DNA from 2 places in the Cupriavidus sp. UGS-1 genome. Region 2 is predicted to be linked to the other one. Evidence: predicted binding sites of a transcription regulator. Region 2 holds the regulator's gene; the other holds the start of a gene.
The links. Region 2 encodes sigma-54, which starts transcription at its own class of promoters, with help from an activator protein. Its sites were predicted from a motif close to TGGCANGNAANCTGCTTT; they were not measured.
Positions count from the first base shown of each region.

Region 1: the regulator sigma-54 is predicted to act here: its motif matches at 8,831-8,848, upstream of LRR16_RS22335 (circularly permuted type 2 ATP-grasp protein).

Region 1 covers NZ_JAJQJF010000023.1:38,023-52,446, forward strand. Annotated here, with positions in the region: gene LRR16_RS22300 (lipoprotein-releasing ABC transporter permease subunit) at 1-527, shown strand, start outside; gene lolD (lipoprotein-releasing ABC transporter ATP-binding protein LolD) at 520-1,278, shown strand; gene LRR16_RS22310 (TatD family hydrolase) at 1,305-2,147, shown strand; gene LRR16_RS22315 (DNA internalization-related competence protein ComEC/Rec2) at 2,330-4,855, shown strand; gene LRR16_RS22320 (MurR/RpiR family transcriptional regulator) at 4,867-5,850, opposite strand; gene edd (phosphogluconate dehydratase) at 6,145-8,007, shown strand; gene LRR16_RS22330 (gluconokinase) at 8,220-8,729, shown strand; gene LRR16_RS22335 (circularly permuted type 2 ATP-grasp protein) at 8,960-10,432, shown strand; gene LRR16_RS22340 (alpha-E domain-containing protein) at 10,514-11,467, shown strand; gene LRR16_RS22345 (transglutaminase family protein) at 11,499-12,317, shown strand; gene LRR16_RS22350 (peptidase) at 12,416-13,237, shown strand; gene LRR16_RS22355 (CTP synthase) at 13,384-14,424, shown strand, end outside.
Region 2 covers NZ_JAJQJF010000022.1:23,494-37,917, forward strand. Annotated here, with positions in the region: gene ispE (4-(cytidine 5'-diphospho)-2-C-methyl-D-erythritol kinase) at 1-216, opposite strand, end outside; gene lolB (lipoprotein insertase outer membrane protein LolB) at 282-890, opposite strand; gene LRR16_RS21850 (tetratricopeptide repeat protein) at 1,030-2,991, opposite strand; gene mutM (bifunctional DNA-formamidopyrimidine glycosylase/DNA-(apurinic or apyrimidinic site) lyase) at 3,125-4,018, shown strand; gene mutY (A/G-specific adenine glycosylase) at 4,077-5,282, shown strand; gene LRR16_RS21865 (LON peptidase substrate-binding domain-containing protein) at 5,339-5,992, opposite strand; gene rapZ (RNase adapter RapZ) at 6,076-6,957, opposite strand; gene LRR16_RS21875 (PsiF family protein) at 7,236-7,526, opposite strand; gene hprK (HPr(Ser) kinase/phosphatase) at 7,715-8,686, opposite strand; gene ptsN (PTS IIA-like nitrogen regulatory protein PtsN) at 8,759-9,214, opposite strand; gene hpf (ribosome hibernation-promoting factor, HPF/YfiA family) at 9,594-9,950, opposite strand; gene LRR16_RS21895 (RNA polymerase factor sigma-54) at 10,000-11,478, opposite strand; gene lptB (LPS export ABC transporter ATP-binding protein) at 11,667-12,491, opposite strand; gene lptA (lipopolysaccharide transport periplasmic protein LptA) at 12,589-13,218, opposite strand; gene lptC (LPS export ABC transporter periplasmic protein LptC) at 13,299-13,928, opposite strand; gene LRR16_RS21915 (SIS domain-containing protein) at 13,937-14,424, opposite strand, start outside.

The DNA of each region.
Region 1 (14,424 bases), on a different contig from region 2:
CGCTGGCCGGCACGCTGTCCGGCGAGCTCTATCTGCGCGACTGGTCCAAGCAGAACCGCAACTGGTTCGCCGCGGTGCAGACCGAGAAACGGATGATGTTCATCATCCTGACACTGATCATCGCGGTGGCGGCCTTCAACCTGGTGTCGACGCTGGTGATGACCGTCACCGACAAGCAGGCCGATATCGCGATCCTGCGCACGATGGGCGCGCAGCCCGGCTCGATCATGCGCATCTTCATCGTGCAGGGCGTGGCGATCGGCTTCATCGGCACCGTGCTCGGCGTGCTCGGCGGCACGCTGATCGCGACCAATATCGACGTGATCGTGCCCTTCATCGAGCGGATCCTGCAGGTCCAGTTCCTGCCCCGCGACATCTATTTCATCAGCGAATTGCCCTCGGACCCGCGCGTGAACGACATCGCCACCATCGGCACCATTTCCTTCGTGCTGGCCATCCTGGCCACGCTCTATCCCAGCTGGCGCGCCGCCCGCGTGAACCCCGCGGAGGCGCTGCGCTATGAGTGAGGCCATGCTGAACCGCACCGCTTCCCCCGACGCCTGGCCCGAGGCCGCGCCGGCGGGCGCCACCGCCGCCTCGCAACCGATCCTGAGCGCGCAGGGCCTGTGCAAGCGTTTCCGCCAGGGCGGGCTCGACGTCGAGGTGCTGCGCGGCGTCGACCTGCGCGTCAATGCCGGCGAGAAGGTCGCCATTGTCGGCGCCTCGGGCTCCGGCAAAAGCACGCTGCTGCATGTGCTGGGCGGGCTCGACAATCCGGATTCGGGCAGCGTCGCGCTGCTCGGCAAGCCCTTCACCGATCTGCGCGAGACCGAGCGCAACCTCGTGCGCAACCGCTCGCTCGGCTTCGTCTACCAGTTCCACCATCTGCTGCCGGAGTTCACCGCGCTGGACAACGTCGCGATGCCGATGCGCATCCGCGGCCTGCGCCAGGGCGAGGCGCGCGAGGCGGCGCAGGCGATGCTGGCGCGCGTGGGCCTGGGCGAGCGCGCGAAGCACCGTCCGGGCGAGCTGTCGGGCGGCGAGCGGCAGCGCGTCGCGATCGCGCGCGCGCTGGTGGGGCAGCCCGCCTGCGTGCTGGCCGACGAGCCGACCGGCAACCTCGACGACCATACGGCCGGCGGCGTCTACGACCTGATGCTCGAGCTGTCGCGCACGCTGGGCACCAGCTTCGTGATCGTCACCCACGATCTCGATCTGGCCAATCGCTGCGACCGCGTGCTGCGGCTGCGCGACGGCCATTTGCATCGCGAACGCTGAGCGCGGCGCGCCGGAGTTCATCGCCGATGTGGATCGATACCCATTGCCACCTGGACGCGGCCGAGTTCGATGAGGACCGCGGCGCGGTGGTGACGGCCGCGGCCGCGGCCGGCGTCGGCGGCATCGTGCTGCCGGCGGTGGCGGTGTCGAACTTCGACGCGGTACGCGCGCTGGCGCATCGCCATCCGGCCTGCGTCTATGCGCTCGGCATCCATCCGCTGTGCACGCCCGGCGCGGGGCAGGCCGATCTCGACGCGCTGCGCAGCGAGGTCGAGATCGCCTTGTCCGACCCCCGCTTCGTCGGCATCGGCGAGATCGGCCTGGACTTCTTCGTGCCGGGCCTCGACGCGCAGCACCAGACCTGGCTCTATGTCGAGCAGCTGAAGATCGCGCGCGAGTTCGATCTGCCGGTGCTGCTGCATGTGCGCAAGTCGCAGGACCAGGTCGCCGCGCAACTGCGGCGCGTCGGCGTGCGGCGCGGCATCGCGCATGCGTTCAACGGCAGCGCGCAGCAGGCGCAGCGCTTCGTCGAGCAGGGCTTCAAGCTCGGCTTCGGCGGCAACGTGACGTTCAGCCGCGCGCGGCAGATCCGACGGCTGGCGGTGGAGCTGCCGCTGGACGCGCTGGTGCTGGAGACCGATGCGCCCGATATCGCGCCGGCCTGGCTGACCGACGACCAGTTCGGCGAGCAACGCAAGGTGCGCAACACGCCGGCCGAGGTCGCGGGCGTCGCGCGGGTGCTGGCCGAACTGCGCGGCATCGACGCGGACACCTTGGCCCAGGCGACCTGGCGCAATGCGGTCGAGGCGCTGCCCCGGCTGGCCGCCTTTGCCGCGACGATGGCACCGTCCTCCGCCGTGACGGACTGACAAGTTCCGGGCCGCCGCCCGGCGGTATAAACGCGGGCATCGTGATCCCTTGATTGGGGGGCGTGCATGTCTGCGGTGCGTGCGGTCGTTGCAGCCGCTATCGTCGTTTCGTTCTCTGCGGCGCCTGCTGTTCCGGCCATTGCCGCGGCCGCTGTTGCTGCGGCCGCTATTGCCGGGCCGCGATGCGCCTGACGCTGTGCGCCTTCGTCGCGGGCTGCTGGCTGGTGCAGCAATTGCCGGCACTGCCGCCAGCTTCGATCGGCGTGACCGCCGGTCTGGCCGCATTGGTGGTGGTGATCGCGCTGTCGCCGCTTGCCGGGCGTCCGGAGCCTTCCTCGAACGGCTTCCATGTCCGCTTGCTGGCCACTGTGCTGGCCGCGCTGATCGCCGGCGCGGCATGGTCCGTCTGGCGTGCCGAGCGTCGCCTGGCCGAGCGGCTTGCGGCGCAGTTCGAAGGCGTCACGCTGTCGCTGACGGGCGTGGTGTCGGGATTGCCGACCGGCAACGGCGAGAGCCTGCGTTTCGCGTTCACGGTCGACGGCGACAGGCCGGCCGGCTTGCCGCCGCTGCTGTCGCTCGGCTGGCAGCAGGCGCCGCCCGATCTGCTGCCCGGCACGCGGCTGGCGCTGACCGTACGGCTGAAGCGGCCACATGGTCTCGCCAATCCGCATGGTTTCGATTACGAATACTGGCTACTGCAGCGGGGCATCGGTGCGACGGGCTACGTGCTGGCGGCCCGCCCCGCAGCGCCGGTGGCCCTGCGGCCGGCCTGGCGCATCGCGCGCTGGCGCGCGCGGATCCGCTCGCGCATGCTGGCCGCGATGCCGGCCGAGGCGCCATTGGCTGGCGTGCTGGTGGCGCTGGCGATCGGCGACCAGAGCGGCATCGCCGCCGACCAATGGCGCTGGTTCACCCGCACTGGCATCGGCCATCTGGTCAGCATTTCGGGCCTGCATATCACGATGATTTCCGGGCTGGCCGGTGCGCTGGCGAGGGCGCTGTGGCGGTATTCGTTCGGCCTGGGCAGATGGCTGCGGCGGCCGCTGCCGTTGCGTTGTCCTGCGCAGCGGGCGGCGGCGCTGGTGGCGGTGGCGATGGCGCTGGCCTATGGGCTGCTGTCGGGAATGGAGGTGCCGGCGCAACGCACGGTGGCGATGGTGTCCGTTGCCGCGCTGGCGCTGTGGTGGCAGCGCCGGCCGCCCGCGTCGCTGGTGCTGGCCTGGGCTGCGGCGGTGGCGCTGGCCCTCGACCCCTGGGCGGTGCGGGCGGCGGGATTCTGGCTGTCGTTCGGCGCGGTCGCGGCGATCTTCGTGGCGGCGTCGCAGCGAACCGTGGCCGTGGCCGGCGGCGAGCCGTCGCGGCGCTCGGTCTGGCAGGCGCGCTGGCAAGGCCTGCGGCGGCATCTGGCCGAGTCGGTGCGCACGCAATGGGCCGTCACGATCGGACTGCTGCCGCCGACGCTGCTGTTGTTCCAGCAGGTGTCGGTGGTGTCGCCGCTGGCCAATGCGCTGGCGATTCCGCTCGTCAGCCTGTTGGTGACGCCGTTGGCGCTGGGCGCGGCGATGCTGGCGGCGTGGCCCGTGGACTGGCCGCTCGGCGGCGCCATCGCGCTGGTGGCCGCATGGCTGCTGACGCTGGCGCACCAGGCGATGGCATGGCTGGCGGCGGTGCTGGTGCGACTGGCGGCGCCGCACTGGGCCGTCTGGCAGGCCGCGCGGCCCGATACCGTCGAACTCGCCTTCGCGCTGCTCGGCACGGCGGTGCTGCTGGCCCCCCGTGCCTTCGGCTGGGGCTGGCGCGTGCATGGCCTGGTGCTGCTGATCCCGATGCTGTCGAGCGGCCGCGCGCCGCTGCCGGCCGCCGCCTTCCGCGCGACGGCGCTCGATGTCGGGCAGGGCGCGGCGGTGCTGATCGAGACCCGCGGCCATCGGCTGCTGTACGACGCCGGGCCGGCGTATGGCGCGACCAGCAATCCGGCCGATTCGCCACGGCCCAGCGCCGGCGAGCGCGTGGTGGTGCCGTTCCTGCGCGCGGTTGGCATTCACTCGCTCGATGCGCTGGTGATCAGTCACGAGGACGCCGATCATGCCGGCGGCGCGCGCGACGTGATGGCGGCGCTGCCGGTCCGGCGCCTGTGGGCGTCGCTGCCGCGTGGCCATCCGCTATGGCGGTTGCAGGCCGGGAGCGGGCCGGATGCCGGTGCGGTGTGTGCGGCCGGTATCGCGTGGCAATGGGACGGCGTGCGTTTCGAGCTGCTGCATCCGTTGCCGGGGCAGGGCGACGACGCGGCGATCGGCAGCAATGCGCGCAGCTGCGTGCTGCGGATCTCGAGCCCGTACGCCGCGATGCTGCTGACCGGCGATATCGACCGCGCCGCCGAACTGGCAATGGTCGCTCGCCTGCCGCCCGATGCGCTGCGTGCCGACCTGCTGCTGGGGCCGCACCATGGCAGCCGCACGTCGTCCAGCGACGAATGGCTCGACGCGGTGCGGCCCGTTGCGGCGGTGTTCCAGCTCGGCTATCGCAACCGCTACCGGCATCCGCATGCGCAGGTATGGGCGCGCTATGGCCGCCGCGGGATCGCGCGCTATCGCAGCGATCGCACCGGCGCCGTCGAAGTCGTCGCGAATCGGGACGGCATTGCGATCGCGTCGTTCCGGCAGCAGGCGCGGCGCTACTGGCGGCCGGCCCAGGATGCGCCGGAATGAACGAGTACGGGTTACCGCTTGGCCGCGCGGCGGGCGGCCGGGCTCGCCGCACGCTTGGTCGCGGGCGTAGTCACTCGCTTCGACGCACCTTTTGCCGCCGGCCCCGCGCTGCGGCGCGCCTTGCCGCGCGGCAGCGGCTCGATCGCATGGCTGGGCTCGGCGCTGGCGATGCGGCGCTCGCGCAGATGCGCCTTCGCGCGTTGCAAGCGGCCCGCCATCGTGTCGGCCCGTGCCAGCGCGACGCCCGCGGCGAGCACATCGCCGAGCACCAGATGGCTGATGCGCGAGGTCATCGGCGTATAGACCTCGCTGTCCTCTTCCACATCGGAGAACACGCAGACGTCGGCCAGCGCGGCCAGCGGCGAGCCGCTGTGCGTCAGCGCCAGCACGCTGGCGCCCGCGCCGCGCGCCAGCGTGGCCGCGGTCAGCATGTCCCAGGTGCGGCCGCTGTTGGACACCAGCACCGCGACGTCGCCCGGCGCCAGCAGCGCGGCGGACATGCTGAACACATGCGGATCGGAGTACGCGACGGTCGGCATGCCGAGACGGAAGAACTTGTGCTGGATGTCGAGGGCGACGATGCCGGAGTTGCCGCAGCCGTAGAACTCGATGCGGCGCGCGCCGGCCAGCAGCGCGATGCCGTGCTCGATCTGATCGGCCGACAACGCATTGCGCACCGACATCAATGTCGCGATGGTGCGGTCGAACACCTTGCCGGCGATATCGGCCGGCCGGTCCTGCGGATTGACGTCCTGGTGCACGAAAGGCGTGCCGGCGCCGACGGTCTGCGCGAACTGCAGCTTGAACTCGCGAAAGCCGTCGTAGCCGAGCGCCGCGCAAAAGCGTGCAATGGTCGGCTGCGACACGCCGGCAAGGCGAGCGAGCTCCGGCATCGACAGCCGGATCACGCTGGCGCCGTGGCGCGCGACGTAGTCGGCGAGGCGGCGTTCGGAGGGGCGAAGGGAGTCGTAGACGGCGAGGATGCGGTCACGCATGAGGGCGGCAAGAGTCGGATTGGATCGGGATTTGTAGAGATTCTACTTGGCCGGCCGAATGATCGGGTGGAACGCCGTGCGCCGCAGTCGGGAATAACCCTGATGCCGAACGATGGAAAGCTCGATTTCACTGGGTTTTTTCGCTGTTTGGGATGGGGCGGTGCGACACGAGGCTTCTGGAATGGCGCCGTCTTCCGGTAGAATGTAGAAATTCTACACAAATCGACCCTGCCGGGATCCGCCGATATCCCGTTGATCGAACCGCCCGATCCCCCGTTCGCCTCTTCATATCGAATGCCACAGACTCTCGATTCCGCCGTGCGCGACGTCACCGCGCGCATCGTCGAACGTAGCCGCGCCAGCCGCAGCGCCTACCTGGAGCGCTGCGCCCGCGCGCAACGCGAACTGGGCCCGGCACAGGGCTTGTCCTGCGCCAACCTGGCTCATGGCTACGCCGCGCTGCCGGCCGCCGACAAGCTGAAGCTGCGCGTGGAACATGCGCTGAATCTCGGCATCGTCACCGCGTACAACGACATGCTGTCCGCGCACCAGCCCTATGAGCGCTATCCCGCGCTGATCCGCGCGGCGGCGCGTGAAGTGGGCGCGGTGGCGCAGGTCGCCGGCGGCGTGCCGGCGATGTGCGACGGCATCACGCAGGGCAATCCCGGCATGGAGCTTTCGCTGTTCTCACGCGATGCGATCGCGATGGGCGCCGCGATCGCGCTGTCGCACAACACCTTCGATGCGGTGGTGATGCTCGGCGTCTGCGACAAGATCGTCCCGGGGCTGGTGATGGGCGCGCTGCAGTTCGGCCATTTGCCGGTGGTGATGGTGCCGGCCGGACCGATGGCCAGCGGCCTGCCCAACAAGGAGAAGGCGCGCGTGCGGCAGCTGTATGCCACCGGCCAGGTCGGCCGCGACGCGCTGCTCGAGGCCGAGTGCCAGGCCTATCACGGCGCCGGCACCTGCACGTTCTATGGCACCGCCAACAGCAACCAGCTGCTGATGGAAATCATGGGCCTGCATCTGCCGGGCGCGGCGTTCGTGCCGCCGGAGGGCGGCCTGCGCGATGCGCTGACGGCCGCCGCGGCGCAGCGCGCGCTGGCACTGTCGGCACGCGGCGATGGCTATCTGCCGATCTGCCGCATCGTCGACGAACGCGCGGTCGTCAACGGCATCGTCGGACTGCTGGCGACCGGCGGCTCGACCAACCACACGATCCATCTGGTGGCGATGGCGCGTGCGGCCGGCATCGTGATCGACTGGGACGACTTCGACCGGCTGTCGCGCGTGACGCCGCTGCTGGCGCGCGTCTATCCGAACGGCGCCGCCGACGTCAATCATTTCCATGCGGCCGGCGGCGTCGGCTTCGTCATTCGGCAACTGCTCGATGCCGGGCTGCTGCACGAGGACGTCGAGACCGTGGCCGGCCCGGGACTGGCGCGTTATGCGCGGGAGCCGGTACTGCACGACGGCGCGTTGCAGTGGCGCGAAGCCCCGGCGCAAAGCGGCGACGCGCAGGTGCTCGCGCCGATCGACAAGCCGTTCGATCCCGAAGGCGGATTGCGCTTGATGTCCGGCAACCTGGGCCGCGGCGTGATCAAGGTGTCGGCGGTCGCGCCCGAGCACCGGATCGTCGAGGCGCCGGCGCGCGTGTTCGAATCGCAGCAGGCGTTGCAGGACGCGTTCGCGCGCGGCGAGCTCGACCGCGACGTCATCGTCGTGGTGCGCTTCCAGGGGCCGAACGCCAACGGCATGCCGGAGCTGCACCGGCTGACGCCGCCGCTGGGCGCGCTGCAGGACGCCGGCCATCGCGTCGCGCTGGTCACCGACGGCCGCATGTCGGGTGCCTCCGGCAAGGTGCCGGCGGTGATCCACGTCGGCCCCGAGGCCAGCGCGGGCGGTCCGCTGGCGCGCGTGCGCGATGGCGACCTGCTGCGCGTCGATGCGGTCGCCGGCACGCTGGCGTGGCTCGGCGATCCGGCAGAGCTCGCGGCGCGCGCGCCTGCTGCACCGCCGCAGGACGCGTTCGCCGACTACAGCCTGGGCCGCGGCCTGTTCGGCCTGTTCCGCCGCCACGCGCGCGGCGCCGAGCAGGGCGGCAGCGCGCTGGACCTCAGCGAGGCCGATGCGATGGCGGCGCCGCGCGCACTATAGTCGTGCTGTAGTCGTGCTGTAGGGCGTACTTGCGGCAGCCGCTATCCGGAACCCGCTATCCGCTATCCGCTGGGCGATATCCGATACCGAATCAATCCCGAAGTCGGCCGGACCTGGCGTCCGGCCTCGACCGCCCGCATGCGAACTCGCCGGCGCGCGGTCAGACCAACAAGGACGGCACCGACCGTCCGATCCTGATCGATGGAGCAGACATGATCTATATCCTGATGGGCGTCTCCGGCAGCGGCAAGACCACGGTCGGCTCGCTGCTGGCGCAGGCGCTGCATTGCGGCTTCCATGATGCCGACGAATTCCACAGCGCCGCCAACAAGGCCAAGATGGCCGCGGGCATTCCGCTGACCGACGAGGACCGCTGGCCCTGGCTGGACGCGATGCGCGCGGCCATCGACCAGGCCCGCGCCGAGGGCCGCCCCCACGTCTTCACCTGCTCCGCGCTGCGCCAGATCTATCGCGACCGGCTGACGCCGCCCGACGGCGGGGTCAGCTTCATCTACCTGAAGGGCGATATCGACGTGCTGCGCACCCGCCTGGCCGGCCGCAGCGGGCATTTCTTCGACCCCAAGCTGCTGCAGAGCCAGCTCGATACGCTGGAGGAGCCGCGCGACGCGCTGGTGCTCGATATCCGCAAGCCGCCCGAGGAGCTGGTGCGCCAGATCCTGGCGGAGCGTCCGCCAGTCCGCGGCGGCCAGCCCGTGCACTGAAATGGTGTGCCGGGGCGGCCTGTTCCCGCGCCGCTCCGCGCCATTCCGTGACGTTTCCCGCCCCTGCGCGTCTTTCCGCCCCGTTTGCGCAACCTTTCCACTGGCAGACATCTTGCTTGAATGTCTGCCAAGGCACCTGACTTCCTTCTCGGGGGCAGCGGCCGGACGTATGCTGTAGGAGTCAACGATGCGCGGCGGCCGGTCGGGCGCCCGGCACTGGGGAGGGCATCATGGCGGCGCGGTTTTTCGATGAAATGCTGGACTGGCGCGGCGATGCGCCCCCGAACATCGCCGCCGGGCAGGCCTTGTCGCCCGACGCGATCCGGCCGCACTACCGTCACTTCGCCGACTGGCTGGCGCGCCAGTCGGAGGCCACCATGGCCAACAAGCGTGCCGAGGCCGACCTGGTGTTCCGGCGCGTGGGCATCACCTTCGCCGTCTATGGCGACAAGGACGAGGACAACAGCGGCACCGAGCGCACCATCCCGTTCGACGTGATTCCGCGCATCTTCCCGGCCGGCGAATGGGCGCTGCTGGAGCGGGGCCTGCGCCAGCGGGTCGCCGCGCTGAACCGCTTCATCCATGACATCTATCACGGGCAGGACATCATCCGCGCCGGCGTGATTCCGCCCGAGCAGGTCTACGACAACGCGCAGTACCGTCCCGAGATGCTGGGCATCGACGTGCCGCGCGACATCTATGCGCATGTCGCCGGCATCGACGTGGTGCGCGCCGGCGAGGGCGAGTTCTATGTGCTCGAGGACAATCTGCGGGTGCCGTCCGGCGTCTCGTACATGCTCGAGAATCGCAAGATGATGATGCGGTTGTTCCCCGAGCTGTTTGCGCGCAACCGCGTCGCGCCGGTGGCCCACTATCCCGACCTGCTGCTGGACATGCTGCGCAGCGTGTCGCCGCAGGGGATGGCCGATCCCACCGTGGTGGTGCTGACGCCCGGCATGTACAACTCCGCCTATTTCGAACATGCGTTCCTGGCGCAGCAGATGGGCATCGAACTGGTCGAGGGCAGCGACCTGTTCGTGCAGGACGACTTTCTGTACATGCGCACCACGCAGGGCCCACAGCGCGTCGACGTGATCTACCGCCGCGTCGACGACGACTTTCTCGATCCGCTGGTGTTCCGGCCCGATTCGACGCTGGGCGCGGCCGGCCTGCTGGCGGTCTATCGCGCCGGCAATGTCACGGTATGCAATGCGATCGGTACCGGCGTCGCCGACGACAAGTCGATCTATCCCTATGTGCCGGAGATGATCCGCTTCTATCTGGGCGAGGAGCCGCTGCTGGCCAACGTGCCGACCTATATGTGCCGGCGCCCGGACGATCTGCAGTACGTGCTCGACCACATGGACGAACTCGTGGTCAAGGAAACGCATGGCGCCGGCGGCTACGGCATGCTGGTCGGGCCGGCGGCGACGCGCGCGGAGATCGACGCGTTCCGCGAGGTGGTCAAGGCGCGGCCGCATCAATACATCGCGCAACCGACGCTGGCGCTGTCGACCTGTCCGACCTATGTCGAGGCCGGCATCGCGCCGCGCCATATCGATCTGCGGCCGTTCGTGCTGTCGGGCAAGGAGGTGCGCATGGTGCCGGGCGGGCTGACGCGCGTGGCGCTGCGCGAGGGGTCGCTGGTGGTCAATTCCTCGCAGGGCGGCGGCACCAAGGACACCTGGGTGCTGGAGCGCTGAACCGCTGAACCGCCGAGCCATCGATACCTGGCAACCCCTGCCGACCCCCCGCGATCTTCGACCGGACCACGGAGAGCCATCATGCTGAGCCGCACCGCCGACCACCTGTTCTGGATGGCGCGCTACACCGAGCGCGCCGAAAATACCGCGCGCATGCTCGACGTCAACTACCAGACCTCGCTGCTGCCGCAATCGATCGAGGTGGCCGAGCAGGGCTGGTGGGCGATGCTCGATATCTCCGAGTTGACGCACGCGTTCGACCACAAGTACGGGCTGCTCTCGCGCGAGGACGTGATCGACTTCATGGTGCGCGACATGACCAACCCGTCGTCGATCATGAGCTGCCTGCGCGCGGCGCGCGAGAACGCGCGGGCCGTGCGCGGTTCGCTGACGACCGAGGTGTGGGAGACGCTGAACACCACGTGGCTGGACGTGCAGCGGATGATCACGGACGGCGTGCTGCGCGACGATCCGTCGCAGTTCTTCGAATGGGTCAAGTTCCGCTCGCATCTGGCGCGCGGCGTGCAGTTCGGCACCATGCTGAAGGACGACGCCTTCCACTTCATGCGGCTGGGCACCTTCCTGGAGCGCGCCGACAATACCGCGCGGATCCTCGACGTCAAGTTCCAGGCCACCGGCAGCGAGAATGGCGGCAGCGAGCGGACCGAACAGGATTTCTATCACTGGGCCGCGGTGCTGCGCTCGGTGTCCGGCTTCGAGGTCTACCGCAAGATCTACCGCACCGTGATCACGCCGGTGCGCGTCGCCGAACTGCTGATCCTGCGGCCCGACATGCCGCGTTCGCTGGTGTCGAGCATGGACGAGGTGGTGGCGATCCTGGCGCTGGTGCGCAACCAGCAGTCCGCCGAGACCGAACGGCACGCTGGTAAACTGCATGCCGACCTCAAATACGCGCGCATCGACGACATCTTCGCGGTCGGGCTGCACGCGTTCCTGACCAGCTTCCTTGAACGCATCGGCGATCTGGGCAGCGGCATCAGCCGGGATTTCCTGGTGCCCCCGCTGGCAGCCTGAAAGCCTGAACCCGGCGTCGCGCGACAGGACCGTGAAATACCAGATCCACCACCGCACCGTTTATCGCTATACCGAGCCGGTGATCCGCAGCGTTCACGAGCTGCGGCTGGCGCCGCGCTCCGGCCCGCTGCAGCAGGTGCACCAATGGCAGCTGTCGGTGCCGGGCAATCTGTCCGAGTCGCTCGACGGCTTCGGCAATATCGTCCATCAGTTCACGCTGGCGCGGCCGGCCGACACCATCACCATCGCCGCCAGCGGCGAGGTCGAGATCACGCCCGCCGCCGATGCCGACGGCTGCTTTGGCGACGCCCCGCCGCCGGGCGAGGCGCGCGTGTCGCCGCTGTACTTTCGCAGCGGCACGCCGCTGACCAGCGCGCCGGCCGAGCTGAGCGCATTCGCCGCGCCGTATCTGGCCGCCGGCCATGACCCGGCCGCGCTGCTGGCGCTGGCCCAGGCGATTGGCGAACGCGTGCGCTACCAGCCCAATGCCACCGATGTCGGCACCAGCGCCGCCGAGGCCTTCGCACTCGGCGCCGGGGTCTGCCAGGACCAGGCGCAGGTGATGGTGGCCGCCTGCCGCGCCTTCGGTGTGCCGGCGCGCTACGTCAGCGGCTATTTCCACGACCCGGCCGCCACCGAGCTGGCCAGCCACGCCTGGGCCGACCTGTGCGTCGACACCGAGCGCGAGCGCTGGTGCAGCATCGACGTGACGCACGGCTGCTTCACCGACACCCGCCATATCCGCCTGGCGGTGGGGCGCGACTACCGCTCCGCGGCGCCGATCCGCGGCGTGCGCGAGGGCGGCGGCACCGAATCGCTGTCGGTGCAGATCCTGATCGAGCCGGTCTGAGCCTCCGGGGTGCAGGGCGCGCGCGAGGAGGGCGCTAGAATGCCGGGATGCTCCCGCGCGTTCCGCCGCGCGCCATGTCACCACAATAAGACAAAGCCATGACGTACTGTGTAGCCATGCGGCTCGATGCCGGCCTGGTATTCCTGTCCGACTCGCGCACCAATGCGGGTGTCGACGCGATCTCGACCGCCCGCAAGCTGACGGTGTTCGAGGAGACCGGCGACCGCGTCATGGTGCTGATGACCGCCGGCAACCTGGCCATCAGCCAGTCGATCCGCCAGATCCTGATGGAGAGCCGCGACGGCAAGCGCTCGCTGTGGACCGCGCGCGATATGTTCGAAGCGGCCTCGATCGTCGGCGACGCGGTGCGCCAGGTGCATCGGCGCGATGCCGATGCGCTGCGCGATGCCGGCATCGAGTTCAACGTCAGCCTGATCTTCGGCGGCCAGATCGGCCGGGAACGGGCGCGCCTGTTCAATATCTATGCGGCCGGCAATTTCGTCGAGGCGACGCCGGAGAACTGCTACTTCCAGATCGGCGAGGCCAAGTACGGCAAGCCGATCATCGACCGCGTGGTGCATCCGGCGTTGCCGCTGGCCGAAGGGGCCAAGTGCGCGCTGATCTCGATGGACTCGACGCTCAAGTCCAATATCTCGGTGGGGCTGCCGCTGGACCTGCTGGTCTACGAGGCCGATTCGCTGCATGTGACGCGCTTTGCCACGATCGACGATCGCAATCCGTATTTCTGCATGATCCGCGAGACCTGGGGCGAGCGCCTGCGCCAGGTATTCCGCGAGATCGACAATCCGGAATGGGACGCCGCCGACCGGGTCGAGCACCCGCTGACGCGGCAGGGCGAGGGCGACCGCTGGGGGCAGCCGGTGCGGGCACGGCGCGAGCGTCCGCGCGAACCGCAGTGAACCGTGGTGGAGCTGGCTTCGAGGGCTTGCACGGTGCCGGGGCGCGGCCGAATTCGACACGTGAGCGCACAGTCCGGCACGCCGATTCGGGCGGTCCATCCGGCCCCGCTCATGTATAATCCCGATTTCCCCGGCAAGCTCGGTTTATGACCAAATTCGTCTTCGTCACCGGTGGCGTCGTCTCTTCCCTCGGCAAGGGCATCGCTGCCGCCTCGCTCGCGGCTATTCTCGAGTCGCGCGGCCTCAAAGTCACCCTCCTCAAGCTCGATCCCTACATCAACGTCGACCCCGGCACGATGAGCCCCTTCCAGCATGGCGAAGTATTCGTCACGGAAGACGGCGCGGAGACCGACCTCGATCTTGGCCACTACGAGCGCTTCGTCTCGGCCAAGATGCGCAAGTCGAACAACTTCACCACGGGCCAGATCTACGAATCGGTGATCCGCAAGGAGCGGCGCGGCGAATACCTGGGCAAGACCGTGCAGGTGATCCCGCATATCACCAACGAGATCCAGGCGTTCATCGAGAAGGGCGCGGCCGCCTCGCACGAAGGCAAGGCCGACGTGGCGCTGGTCGAGATCGGCGGTACCGTCGGTGACATCGAATCGCTGCCGTTCCTGGAGGCCGCGCGCCAGATGAGCCTGCGCATGGGCCGCAACCACGCGGCCTTCGTCCATCTGACGCTGGTGCCGTTCATCGCCAGCGCCGGCGAGCTCAAGACCAAGCCCACCCAGCACTCGGTGCAGAAGCTGCGCGAAATCGGCATCTCGCCGACCGCGCTGCTGTGCCGCGCCGACCGGCCGATTCCGGACGACGAACGCGCCAAGATCTCGCTGTTCGCCAATATCCCGCAGGAAGCGGTGATTTCGGTGTGGGACGTCGACAGCATCTACAAGATCCCGCAGATGCTCAACGAGCAGGGCCTGGACCGGCTGATCTGCGAGGAGCTGCGCCTCGATCCGAAGCCGGCCGACCTGTCGATGTGGCAGAAGCTGGTCAACGCGCAGGAAAACCCCGAACACGAAGTGACGATCGGCATGGTCGGCAAGTATGTCGACCTGACCGAGTCGTACAAGTCGCTGATCGAGGCGCTGCGTCACGCGGGCATGCATACCGCGACGCGCGTCAATATCGAATACATCGATTCCGAGGAACTGGAATCGGGCCACCTCGAAGTGCTCAAGCCG
Region 2 (14,424 bases):
ACCGTCCGCCGGCACACCGGGGACGTCCGTCACACGAACGACCGCGCCGTCGTCGCGGCGTTCGAAATGCAGCGTGTCGCTCCAGTCGATCAGCTGGAACACGGTCTGCAGCATGTGATAGCCGTCTGGACGGCGGCCGGTCACATGCAGGAACAGGTTCAGCTTGGCCGGCGCGGGACAGTCGCGCAGTTGCGCGGGAGGCAGGGAGGCTGACATCGGACTGGGATGGAGCGGAGCGAGGATCGAGCGACGGGTACGTGCAGCGTGCGATCGGAGCGCGATCAGTGCGAAGCAGGGGCGTCGATCACCAGCTTGACCGACATCGGTCCACCGGCGCCATCGCGCGCCAGGTCGATCCGGCGCGGCAGCGTTTGCACGCCATCCGGCGCGGCCTGCCAGGCAGCGTAGCGCACGGTCCAGCCGTTCTGCGACAGCGTCTCGAGCCGGCCCTGGGCGTCGCGCGTGGCGCTGGCCGGGGCGCCGGGCGCGGGGCGGGCACGCAGCCAGTCGCGCATGCCGGCCACCGGCAGTGCGAAGCCCAGGCTCTGCTCGAGCAGTGCATCGACCTGCGGCGCGTTGCGCGGCGGTTCGTTGGGCAGGTCGAGCGTCGCGCCCGACGGCGTCGCGGTGACCACGGCGAGGGTCTGGCCGAGCGGCGAGATCAGGTCCAGCCGCACGTTGTCGCCCTGCTCGCGCCAATGGAAGCTGCCTTGCACGCCCTCGTCACGCCCATAGCGGACGTAATTGGCGGCGAAGCGCCCGGTCAGTTCGCTGGCGCGGGCACCGGCGGCGGCATCGAACTGGCGCGACGGCGTGACGCTGGCGCAGGCAGCGAGCCACAGCGGCGCGGACAGGCAAAGCAGGGTCAGGGTACGGCGGGATCGGTCCATGCGTAGAACGGAGATCGATGCCGGGTCACGGCGCGCGGTCGCGCGGCCGTGCCGGCGGCGGATGTCGATGGTTGGGCGATGAATGGCGACGGAGGCCGGCGGCCGTGCAACGCGCAAAAGCCGTCGACGCTATGGCACGCTACTGCGCCAGCCGCACGTTGTAGCGCCGCAGCGTCTCGACCAGCGTCTCGTTGTTCGGGTCGAGCTTGACGCCTTCCTCCCAGGTCTTGCGCGCCTCGTCGCGCTCGCCGAGCTGCCACAGCACCTCGCCCAGATGCGCGGCGATCTCGGCCTCGGGCGCCTTCGCATAAGCGTCGCGCAGCAGCTTGGCCGCGGGCTGCAGCTGCCCCAGGCGGAATTTGACCCAGCCCAGGCTATCCATGATGTAGGGATCGTCGGGCCCCAGTTCGGTGGCCTTCTCCAGCAGCTTCAGCGCTTCCTGCAGCCGGATGTTGCGATCGGCGAGCGAATAGCCCAGCGCGTTGTAGCCCTGCTTCTGGTCCGGCTGCAACGCGATGAACTGGCGCAGCCGGCGTTCCATGCTGTCGTAGCGCTTCTCGCGCTCGTCCAGCATTGCCAGCTCGTACAGCCATTCGGCGTTGTTGGGCTCGGCCTTGATGCGTTCGTCCAGCACCTTGCGCGCGCGGTCGTAGGCCTTGACTTCCATCAGCATGCCGACCTCGGCCTGGCGCACCGCCATCATCCGCTGCGCACGCTGATCGGGATCGGCGATGTCTTCGGCGTCGGCCAGCATGTCGCCGAAGATCGCCTGCGCATCGTCGAACCGGCCCATGCGGCCCAGCATCTGTGCGCGCTTGACCGATGCCGCGCCGACCATGCGCTGGTCCTCGATCCGGTCCAGCCACTGCACCGCGCCCGCGTAGTCCTTGCGCTCCTCGGCGATCTGCGCCAGATACTGGTACGCGACGTCGGGATTGGAACTCGGTGCCTTTTCGGCCAGCCGCAGGTATTCGTGCAGATAGCGCTCTGCCTCGTCGTAGCGCCGCGCCTGCAGTCCGGTCAGGCCAAGCGCCAGCGGCACGCGTGGATCGTCGGGCGCGACCTTGCGCAGCGCCTCGAATTCGCGCCGCGCGGCGTCCATCTCGTTGCGCTGCAGGTAGACCCGCGCCAGCGTGATGCGGCCGTTTACCGAAGCCGGGGCCTTGTCGAGAAAGCGCTTGAGGCCCGCGATGGCCTGCTCGGGGGCATTGTCGGCGCGCAGCTCGGCCGCCATCAGCGCCGCCGCTTCGTAGTCGGGACGCAGGCGCTGCGCTTCGTCGAGCTCGGCCAGGGCGCCAGGCACATCGCCGGCGGTCTCCTTGGCCCGCGCCAGTGCCAGCCGCGTCTCGGCCGACTGCATGTCGTTGGCGACCAGCCGCTGCAGCAATGCGGCGGCTCCGGCCGGATCGCTGGTGCGCGACAGTTGCTGCTGCAATTGCAGGATGGCCTCGGGCCGATGGCTCGGCGGCACGCCGTTCAGCTGCAGCGAAAGCAGCGGCTCGGCCTCCTCCCAGCGCGCGTTCAGCACCAGCAGGGTCGACAGTACTTGACGCGCGGCCGGCGAGGTCGGCGCCAGATCGGTCCACAGACGGGCGCCATCGAGGGCCTGCTGCGGGACGCGCGCATTGAAGGCGATTTCGGTGGCGCGCTGCGCGAAACGCGGATCGCGGGTCGAGCGGGCCAGTTCCACGTAGGTGCGATAGGCCGGGCCGGTCAGGCCCCGCTGCATCGAGATCTCGGCGGCCAGCACGCGATACATGATGTCGGCCGTCAGCGGCAGCTCGGGCAGCGGCATCTTGGGCGGCAGCGGCGTGGCCGGGGTCGGCTCGAGCTCGCCGTCGCTGCTCAACGTGAACATCGGCCGGTCGGGCTCGGCGCCGTCGGACTTTGCCTCCGCGCGTGCCGGATCGGCCTGGGCCGACCGGGCATCGCGCGCACTGGCGCAGCCGGTCAGCGCACTGGCGCCGACCACGGCCGCGACCAGCAATGGCAGCAGACGCCGGCCTGGCGCTGCGCCGCGCGCGCCGGTCGGCGCAGGCGGCTCGTCAAGCGGTACGTGGGGAGAGAGCAGAGCGAGGATGCGGTCCAGGCGGTCCGGCATGGTGGGACTCCGGCACGCGTCGTGCCATATGACAAGTTAGGGCCATTGTAACGTGCCGCTACAATGCCCGGCTGCGGGCACCATGGCGGACATGGGGTCTGCCGCTTGGAGTCGTGCGCAAAGGAGAGGTTCGATGCCGGAATTGCCCGAGGTCGAGGTGACCCGACGGGGACTGCTGCCGCATCTGGAGGGCAGCCGCATCGCCGGGGTGGCGGTGCGCCATCGCGGCCTGCGCTGGCCGGTGCCCGACGAGCTGGAGGCCTGCCTGCCCGGGCGGTTGATCCGGCGTGTCGAGCGGCGCGGCAAATATCTGCTGCTCGAATGCGTGCGCGAGGGGGACGCGACAGCTGGCGGCGTGGCCGGTGGCGTGGCTGGTGGTGAAGACGCCGGCTGGCTGCTGATCCACCTCGGCATGACCGGCACGCTGCGCGTATGGCACGAGCCGCCCGCGCCGGGCACGCACGACCATGTCGATCTGCTGCTGCACGACGCAGCCGGCCGGCCACTGACGCTGCGTTTCCGCGACCCGCGCCGTTTTGGTGCGGTGCTGTGGACCACGCTGCCGGAGGCGCTGCTGCCTACCCATCCGCTGCTGCGCAATCTGGGCATCGAGCCATTCGACCCTGCCTTCGACGGCGACTGGCTGTACCGCCATACGCGCGGGCGCAGCGCCGCGATCAAGACGGTGCTGCTGTCGGGCGATATCGTGGTCGGCGTCGGCAACATCTACTGCTCGGAGAGCCTGTTCCGCGCCGGCATCCGGCCGACCACCGCCGCAGGCCGTCTGTCGCGGGCGCGCTGCGAGAGGCTCGCCGCGGCGGTGCGCGAGACACTGGCGCTGGCGATCGAGCGCGGCGGCAGCACGCTGCGCGATTTCGTCGGCAGCGACGGGGCCAGCGGCTATTTCCAGCTCGACTGCCTGGTCTACGATCGTGCCGGCAAGCCTTGCCGGCACTGCGCCACGCCGGTCCGGCAGATCGTGCAGGGCCAGCGCTCTACCTTCTATTGCCCGCAATGCCAGCGTTGAGCGCAACGACGCGCCACCGCTGACCCGAAAAGACTGACGCCCCCCTCGCGACTCATCGATGCCTCGCCGTTCCACCACTCGAGCCACCACGCACTCCGCTGCCGCCCCTGATTCCGCCGCCAGCGCGGTGCCGTCCGATTTCGGCGCCCGCGTCGTGCAATGGCAGCGCCGGCACGGGCGCCACGATCTGCCCTGGCAGAACACCCGCGATCCGTACCGGATCTGGCTGTCGGAGATCATGCTGCAGCAGACCCAGGTCAGCGCGGTGATCGACTACTACCAGCGCTTTCTGGCGCGGCTGCCGACCGTGCAGGCGCTCGCCGACGCGCCGGCCGACGAGGTGATGGCGCTGTGGGCCGGGCTCGGCTACTACTCGCGGGCGCGCAATCTGCACCGCTGCGCAAAGCTGGTGGTCGAGCAGTACGGCGGCCATTTCCCGAGCGATCCGGCCCTGCTCGCCGAGCTGCCCGGCATCGGCCGCTCGACCGCGGCGGCGATTGCTGCGTTCAGCGCCGGCGTGCGCGCGCCGATTCTCGACGGCAACGTCAAGCGGGTCTTCGCGCGCTGCTTCGGCGTGCACGGCCATCCTGGCGAAAAGGCGATCGAGAACCGGATGTGGGCAATGGCCGAGGCCGCGCTGCCCGCGCCGGGCCCGCGCCAGTCCGATGACATGGTGGCGTACACGCAGGGGCTGATGGATCTTGGCGCGACTGTCTGCTCGCGCGGCAAGCCGGCCTGCCTGGACGATGCGGCGCGCTGTCCGCTGTCGGACCTGTGCGTGGCCCGCCGCGAGGGCCTGACGGCGGTGCTGCCGACGCCGAAGACGCGCGCGCCGGTGCCGGAGCGCAGTACGGTGATGGTGGTGGTGCGGCATGGCCGCGAGGTGCTGCTGCGGCTGCGCGCGGACAGCGGCATCTGGGGCGGGTTGTGGAGCCTGCCGGAACTGCCCGTGCCGGCGCTTCCGTTCGACGCCGAACAGGCCGAGGACGACGCGCTTGCATTCGGACGGGCGTTCGGCACCCCGGCCCGCGCCGCGATGGTCGGCGAGATGACGCATGTCTTCACCCATTTCCGGCTGCTGATCCGCGCGGTGCGCGTCGACATGGCTGCATTGGCGTTGCGCGATGCGGGTGAGGCAGGGGCAGCAGTGGACGCAGCGCAAGAGCAGTGGCGCTGGCTGTCGCTGGATCGGCTCGACGAACTCGGCATGCCGGCGCCGGTGCGCAAGCTGCTGGCCGGCGAGGTGGCGCCGCAATTGTTCTGAAGGTGTGATTCGCCCGCTGGAACCGGCCGCGGCGATGTGGCCACGTGCTACAGCCGCTACAACATGTGGTGCTGGCGCATGAAGCGATGAACGATCTCGATCCGCATGCCGGCGTCGGGCAGCGCCATCAGCATCTGTTTGGCCTTCATCGGCACCGGCAGCAGTTCGCATAGCCGATTGGCGACCCAGCTCGGATCCTCCCACTGCATCGGCTCGGCGAACGGCAGCTTGTGCGGCGGCGCGTGCAGAGAGGCGACGATCCGGCGCAGCGCGGCGAGGCATTCGCCCAGCAGTTCCAGCTTGCAGTCGATCACGTCGTCGGGCAGCAGCTCGGCGCGTGCGACCAGCAGGCCGTCGTCGCGGGTATGGTGTTCGAGGATGCGAAAGCGTTGCCTGCCCCGTGTCTCGATCAGCAGCACGCCAAGCTGCTCCATATTGCAGTCGACGATTTCGGCGAGACAGCCGACGGCTTCCGGCACGGTGGCGGCCCCTTCCTGCGCGACCTCGGTGCCGCTGGCGATCAGGCAGACGCCGAATGCCGCGTTGTCGCGCAGGCAATTGCGCACCATGTCGACGTAGCGGGACTCGAATACGCGCAGCGGCAGCCGGCCGCCGGGAAACAGCACGGTGTGGAGCGGAAACAGCGGCAGGCTGTCGACTTCGACGTGGAGCGGTGCCGCGTGATTGGACGCTGCGGAACTGGAAGACATGCGATCCCGAGAAGACTTTCGCTCACAGGGCGGGGGCAAGCATGTTGCGCCGCCGCCGGGATCCACCGCCTGGGTCGGCCGGATCAGCTGACCGGCACCAGCTCGCGGTGTCTGACCAGCACATTACCATGCGCGCGGAAGTAGTTGGCAAGTCTTTCCGCGATATAGACCGAGCGGTGCTGGCCGCCGGTGCAACCGATCGCCACCGTCAGATAGCTGCGGTTGTCGGCGACGAAGCTCGGCAGCCATTTCTCGACATAGGCGCGGATGTCCTCTGCCATCGCGAGCACCATCGGCTGACTCTGCAGGAAGTCGATCACCGGCGCATCGCGTCCGGTCAGCGGCCGCAGCTGCAGGTCGTAGTACGGATTGGGCAGCGAGCGCACGTCGAACACCATGTCGGCATCGCTGGGCACGCCGTGCTTGAAGCCGAACGACGTGAACAGCAGCGTCAGCTGCAGATTGTCGTCGCGGATGAAGTCCTTGATCCAGGCGCGCAGCGTATTCGTGCGCACATTGCTGGTGTCGATGCGGTGCGCCGATTCGGCCAGCGGACTCAGCAGTTCGCGTTCCATCTCGATCGCTTCGACCAGCGGGGTCTCGGTCGGTGCGGGCGCACCGCTCGCCCCGCCCGCCGCGAGCCGCACGGACAGCGGATGGCGCCGCCGCGTTTCCGAATAGCGCTGCACCAGCGAATCGGTATTGGCGGTCAGGAAGACCACGCGGACCTCGTGCTCGGCCGACAGGCTGCGCAGTGTCTCGGGCAGCCGCGCCAGCGATTCGCGGCTGCGGATATCGGTGGCGATGCCCAGATGCGTGTAGCCCTCGGCCGCGAGATAGCGGGCGAGTTCCGGGATGAACTGCGCTGGCAGGTTGTCGACGCAGTAGTAGCCTGCGTCTTCAAGCACGTTCAATGCAACCGATTTGCCGGAGCCGGAAATGCCGGTGATGAGGACGATGCGCATAACGCTTGAAGGATAGCATCGCGTGATGATTGCGTCATGACGGTCCGATGAAATCCGTGGTCCGGGATGGCGCGGCAAGCGGGAAAAGCGGCGAAAGCGTGCGAAAGCCGCGCAATGCACGCGCAGCGCGGCAAGAACGGCGAGAGCGGCGAGAGCGGCGAAACAGCAAAGAAAAAAGCGAACCGCCGGGTGCCGTGCGATTCGCCTTCATTGGCCTTGATGGGCCTGCTTGATCGGCCGTCCGCCCGCTCCGGGCACAACGGCCGACCGGTATGCCGTCACGCGGACAGGCACTCCTTCATGAACGCCTTGCGTTCGTCGCCCTTCTTGCCGCTCGCCTGCGCGTTGCAGGCCTTCATCTTTTGCTGCTGCGAGTTGCCGGCGGTAGCGGGCTTGGCGGACAGGCATTCCTTCATGAAGGCCTTGCGCTCGTCACCGGTCTTGCCTGCGGCCTGCGCATTGCACGTCTTCATCTTGCTCTGCTGGCTGTTGCCGGAGGCGGTCTGGGCAAAGGCGCCCGTGGCGACCAGCGGGCACAGCAGCACGCAGGTTGCGATCAGTGTCTTCATGCTGGAATCTCCTGACTGAGGATCGGGTCGCCAAGCGCAGGATGCGCAACGGCGCAGGCTGGGCGTGATGCCCATTACAGCACAAAACGCTGAAAACCCCAATCAGGTTGACGCTGCCGGCGTGTCGGGCACGCCGATGCGTCAATGCATGCTCGAGCAGACGCTCAGTGGGCGCTCCGGTCCAACGCTCAGAGCAGACGGCCCTGGCCGCGCGAGGCCGCGTCGGCCTGCATCGCGGCGCGCTGGCGATCCATGAAATCGCGCAGCGTGTCGATGCCGCGCAGCCGCAGGATGGTGTTGCGCACGGCGGCCTCGACCAGCACCGCGAGGTTGCGGCCGGCCGCAACCTGGATCTTCACCATGTGGATGGGCAGGCCGAGCACGTCGAGATATTGCGAATCGAGCGGCAGCCGTTCGAATTCGCCGTCGTTGCGGCGGACCAGCTGGACCACCAGCTTGAGCTTCATCTTCCGGCGCACCGCGGTTTCGCCGAAGATCGTCTTGATATCGAGCAGGCCCAGGCCGCGCACTTCCAGCAGGTTCTGCAGCAGCGGCGGGCAGCGACCCTCGACGAAATCGGGGCCAAGACGCACGAAATCGACCGCATCGTCGGCGACCAGGCCATGTCCGCGGGAGATCAGTTCCAGGCCGAGTTCGCTCTTGCCCAGGCCGGATTCGCCCATGATCAGCACGCCCATGCCGAGGATGTCGAGAAACACGCCGTGCATCGTGACCCGCGGCGCGGAAATGCGCGACAGATACAACCGCAGATGGTCGATTACCGCGGCCGACGACACCGGGGTCGTGAACAGCGGCGTCGACGAGCGGGTGCATCGCAGTTCGAGGTCGGGCGGCGGCTCCATGCCGTCGGCGACGACGAGGAAGGGTGGCTCCAGCAGGATCAGCTCACCCATCTGCCGCTTGCGCGTTTCGTCGTCGAGCCGCTGGTAGTAGGTGATCTCCGGCTTGCCCAGCACCTGGATCCGGTTCGGGTGGATCAGGTTCAAGTGGCCGACCAGGTCGGCCGCCGAGGTCGCCTCGCGTGCGAAGTCGAGGTCGAAGGCGCGATCGGCGCCCTCCAGCCCGGCCACCCAGGACAGTTTGAGGTCGGCTGCGTTGTCGTCGAAGATCGACTGGGAGGTGACGCCGGTGAGTTCCATGCGGGATGAGGCGGGGCGCTAAGGCGGTGGTATATGCGGTTGGCGCGGCTGTGCGCGCTTATGCCGGGAGGGTCAAGGATGCCATTGCACCAGCAACTGGTGAACCGCATCGGGCGTCGGCAAAGCGGCGAGGCCATCACGCATGTCGCGATCGGACAATAGCTGAGCGATTTCCGACAGGATTTCCAGATGTTGCTGCGTGGCCTGTTCCGGCACCAGCAGGAAGATCAGCAGCGAAACCGGCTTGCCGTCGGGCGATTCGAACGGGATCGGCTCGGCAAGCCGCATGAAGGCAGCCAGCGGCTGTTTCAGGCCCTTGATGCGGCCATGCGGGATTGCCACGCCGGCACCAAGCCCGGTCGAGCCAAGCGATTCGCGGGCAAACAGATTGTCGGTCACCGTGGCGCGCGCCACGCCATGGTTGTTTTCGAACAGCAAGCCGGCCTGTTCGAACACGCGTTTCTTGCTGGTGACGCTGACGTCGAGCGAGATATTGCCGGGCGGCAGCAGTTTGGCCAAACGGTTCATTTGAAATGCGCGGAATTCCTGAAACTGGCGCCGCCATGCGGTCCTTGCCGGCGTGGGCCGGTCTGCCGTTGCTGGGCGGTGCGTTCGTTGCCGCCGCTTCCCGACTATCAGCGTGCGGCACATTATAGTGCAGGGGGGCTCCCTGCCGTCCGATGCCGATCGCCCCGAGCGGCATTGCACAAGGAAACGGGGCGGGCATTCTCTATATGTATTGCACAGCATACACCGGGAAGCCTGCCAGACGGAACCCCATTCCGGTTTCATCCTATAGGCTGCGAAGGTCCCGTGCCGCGACGGGCGCAAAAAAGCCGTGCTCCTGGCACGGCTTCTTTCCTCACTTCAAGGCCGGCCGGCGTTGTGGCCGCGCCGAATCTTCAAGCTACTGCTGGGCCTGGTTCGCCACCAGGCTGCTGTGATACTTCAGCGATTCGCGGTCGTGGCTCTGCACCTTGTCCTTGTAGCGGATCACTTGCCGGTCCAGCTTGTCGACCAGCATGTCGATCGCCGCATAGAGATCTTCGTGGTGCGCCTCGACAAAGATGTCCTTGCCCTTCAGATGCACATTGATTTCCGCGCGTTGCCGGCGATCCTTTTCCTTTTGATTGTCGACCGATAGCAGCACGCTGACGTCAATAACCTGATCGAAATGCCTGAGGATTCGCTCCAGTTTCGTTTCCACGTACTCACGCAGCGACGGCGTGATGTCCAAGTGGTGTCCACTGATCTTGAAGTTCATAGCGCTTCTCCTTCTGAAAGAGCCGCACCAGGCAGGCGATGCGACTCGGCTACAAAGACTTGCGAAGGTTCACGGCCGGGATCTTCAAGGCTTCACGATATTTGGCGACGGTACGTCGCGCCACGACGAAGCCTTGTTCCCCCAGCAGTTCGGCAATCCGGCTGTCGGACAACGGGTTTCTGGGGTCTTCGGCTCCTATCAGCTGCTTGATCAGCGCACGGATTGCGGTGGAAGACGCGGCACCGCCGGTCTCGGTCGATACATGGCTGCCGAAGAAATATTTCAGCTCGAATGTCCCCATCGGGGTGGCCATGTACTTGTTGGTCGTCACACGAGAAATAGTCGACTCGTGTAGACCCAGTGTATCGGCTATCTCCCGCAAAACCAAGGGGCGCATCGCAATTTCGCCGTGCGTAAAGAAATTCTTTTGCCGCTCCACGATGGCTTGTGCGACGCGCAAAATGGTGTCGAAACGCTGCTGGATATTCTTGATGAGCCAGCGCGCCTCCTGCAGTTTCTGCTGCAATCCCGCGGCGCCGGTATCGCCTTTCGCGCCGCGCAAGATTTGCGCATACATATCGTTGATGCGTAGCCGTGGCATCACATCGGGATTGAGCTGCGCGATCCAGTTGTGGCCGCTCTTGCGCACGAATACGTCGGGCACCACGAAGTCCGCTTCCGGCCGGCTGTAGGCGTGGCCAGGATACGGCGCGAGCGAGCGGATCAGCTCGTGCGCGGCCTTCAACTGCATGTCGTCGACCTGCAGGGCCTTCTTCAGCCGTGTGTAGTCGCGCGCGGCCAGCAGTTCGAGATGGTGGCGGACGATGGTCATCGCCAGGTCGCGCTGCGGATGTTCGATGCGGCGCAGTTGCAGCGACAGGCATTCTGCTGCGTTGCGTGCGCCGACCCCGGGCGGATCGAAGCTTTGCAGCAGCGTCAGCATCGCATGCACTTCGTCCAGTTCGAACTCGAGCTCTTCCGGCAATTCGGACAGGATTTCCTCGAGCGACGCGCTTAGATAACCGTCGTCGTCGAGCGATTCGATCAGGAAAATCGCCAGGCCCTTGTCGCGCGTCGAGATTTTCAGCGGAGCCAATTGCTCCATCAGATATTCGCGCAGCGTGGGCTCGGCGTCGCGCAATTGCAGCGGCGTTTTTTCGTCCTCATCGCTTTGCGGACGGCGGGCGAAGTCGTCCAGGCTCCAGTCGCCGCCATAATCGTCGCCCGCGCCGTCGGCATAGCCATCGTCGGCCGCGGCGGCACCGTCCGCGCGCGAGTCCGCGGGCGCCGCCGGTTCGGCGGGCGGGGTCGTGGTGGCGGTCTGCACGTTGACCGACCCGTCGGCGGCGACGCGCAGCGGGCTTTCGATCCAGTCGTGTTCGCGTTCGAGCAGCGGATTCTCGGTCAGCGCCTGCTCGACTTCCTGTTGCAGTTCCAGCGTGGACAACTGCAACAGCCGGATCGACTGCTGCAGCTGCGGCGTCAGGGCCAGATGCTGGGAGAGGCGTAGCTGTAGCGACGGTTTCATGCGGCCTATTTTATGCGCAACTTCGGCCGCGATGGAACGGAATTTGCTATCGGAAGTTTCGATTGCGTGGGCAGAAGCGATTGCCTGATGGATCACCAGAGCATGATCGTGGCATCGCTTGCCGGCGTACGAAGCCGCTGCCTCGCAGGGCGGGGCAGCCGCGTGTCGTGCCGCCCCGGGTCAAGCAATTACATGCGGAAGTTTTCGCCCAGGTAAACGCGCCGCACCGATTCGTTGGCAATGATTTCCTTGGGCTCGCCTGCCGCCAGCACCGCGCCCTCGCTGATGATGTAGGCGTGGTCGCAGATGCCCAGCGTCTCACGCACGTTGTGGTCGGTGATCAGCACGCCGATATTGCGCGCCTTCAGGAAGCTGACGATGCGCTGGATCTCGCCGACGGCGATCGGATCGACGCCGGCGAACGGTTCGTCCAGCAGGATGAAGCGCGGCGCCGAGGCCAGCGCCCGCGCGATCTCGACGCGCCGGCGCTCGCCGCCGGACAGCGACAGCGCAGGATTGTTGCGCAGGTGGGCGATCTGCAGATCGTCGAGCAGGCTGTCGAGCCGGCGCTCGATCTCGGCCGCGGATAACGCCTTGCCGTTGTCGCGCTGCAGTTCCAGCACCGCGCGGATGTTCTGCTCGACATTGAGCTTGCGGAACACCGACGCTTCCTGCGGCAGGTACGACAGGCCCATGCGCGCGCGCTCGTGGATCGGCAGGCCGCTGATGTGCTGGCCATCGAGCACGATGTCGCCTTCGTCGAGCGCGACCAGGCCCACGATCATGTAGAACGACGTGGTCTTGCCCGCGCCGTTGGGGCCAAGCAGGCCGACCACCTCGCCGCTCTTGACGTCGAGCGACACGTCCTTGACCACGGTGCGCGAGCCGTAGCGCTTCTTCAGATGGCGCACCACCAGATTGCTGGTGACGGGCATCGTGCCGGCGCCAGCGCCGGCTGCGGTGTTGGCGTTGGCGGCGGGAGCGGTGGCGGTAGCGGTGTCGGCAACGGACATGTGGGCAATCCTTTGATACTGCTTAATGCGAACGTGCTGCGAAGGTGCGGCGAAGCGTGCCGGGCGGCACGGGGTCAGGCACCGAGGCAGGCCGGAGTCAGGGTTTGGCCGTCGGCGAGCCCTTCAGGTCCACCCCGGCACCGCTGCCGCCGGTCCCCTGGCTCTGGCGCGGCGACAGCACGGCGCGCACGCGGCCGGACGGGTTCGCCGGCGCCGCGTTGCCGCTGCCGCCGGCCGCGGTGTAGAACTCGTTGCGGCTGTCGTAGGTCAGCACCGCGCCGCGAATCTCGTCGACGATCTTGGCGCCGGCCAGGCGCGCCATGCGCGCATTGCCGATCAGCTTGGCCACTTCCTGCTTGCCGTCGTATTCGATGCGGTCGCCCCAGCCGTCGATGTACTCGTCGACGTTGTCGCGCTTCTGCCGGATGTAGGCCTGCTTGCCGCCCTTCGAGGTCGCCACCGCGTACTGGTAGCCCTCGGGGTCGGTGCGGACCTCGGCGGCATCGGACTTCAGTACCATGGTTCCCTTGGTCAGCACCACGTTGCCGGTCAGCGTATAGATCTGCTTGACGTCGTCGTAGCTGGCGTTGTCGGCCTCGAGCACCAGCGGCTTGTCGCGGTCGGCGCGTTCGGCGAGCGCCGGCAGGGCCAGCGTCATGCCGGCGGCGAAGGCGAGCAGCACGGCGGTGGCGCGGCGGCGGGTCCAGGTCGTCAGGGTCAGGGTCATGTTGGCCACGATGGCGTTGATTGGCGTTGTCCGGGAGGGAACGTTCGAGGGGTGCGCCCCTGGCGCGCGGGCGCGATGCGTCATGGTTTCGCGCTGCCGCCGCCGCGCGGCGCCATCACGATGGTGCCGCGCACATTGCCGAGCAGATTGACCTCGCGCGTGACATTGTTGAAGACCAGGCCGTTGGCGGTCATCACCGACGGGCCGCGCGTCAGCTTGACCGGCTTGTCGGTCTTGACGATGTCGTCGTTGATCAGGATCTGGAAGTAGCTCGACGTCGCGCTCATCTGCGGGTCCTGCGACGGATCGGCGCCCTGCACGCGAACGATATGGGCATTGCCGAACAGGTCGATCACGCTCGCGTCGGCGTTCATCTTGCCGAGGTCGGCGGTGCCGGTCACCGGCGGCCGATCCGGCTCGTAGGCTCGCATCGCCGGCCGCGTGACCTCGTAGGTCTGGTCGTCCTCGTAATGGATCATCCGCTCGCCGGTGAAGCGCATCTTGGTGCTGCCGTCCTCGGCCAGTTCGGTCGCGGTGAAGCGCTCCATCCAGTAGTCGGGCACGTGGCGCTTCTGGCGTTCGGTATCGCTGACCTCGCGCGGCGTATTGACCTGCACCAGCCAGAAGGTACTGCCGGCAACCAGCGCCATCAGCAGCAGCGGCATCAGCCGCAGCGCGAGCCGGGACAGGGAAGGAAACAGATCCCGCATGGCGTGCGTCAGATGACCTTGGCCCGGGTCAGGTCATGGATATGCAGCGCGCCGACCAGGCGCTGGTCGGCGTCGACCACCAGCAGCTGGTTGATGCGGTTCGCTTCCATGATCTGCACCGCCTCGACCGCGAGCTGGTCCGGTCCGACCGTGAACGGGTTGGCATGCATGACCTCGCCGATCGGCACCGTCTTCCAGTCGCGCGGCGTTTCCAGCAGCCGGCGCAGGTCGCCGTCGGTGAAGACGCCGATCGCGCGGCCGTCGGCGTCGACGATCGCGGTCATGGCCATGCCCTTGCGGGTGATTTCCATCAGCGCCTGCGCCAGCGGCGTGCTTTCACGGACTTCGGGCACCGCATTGCCGGTGCGCATCACGTCCCGCACATGGGTCAGCAGCTTGCGCCCCAGGGCACCGCCGGGGTGCGAGCGTGCGAAATCCTCTTCGCCGAAGCCGCGCGCATCGAGCACCGCTACCGCCAGCGCATCGCCCAGCGCCA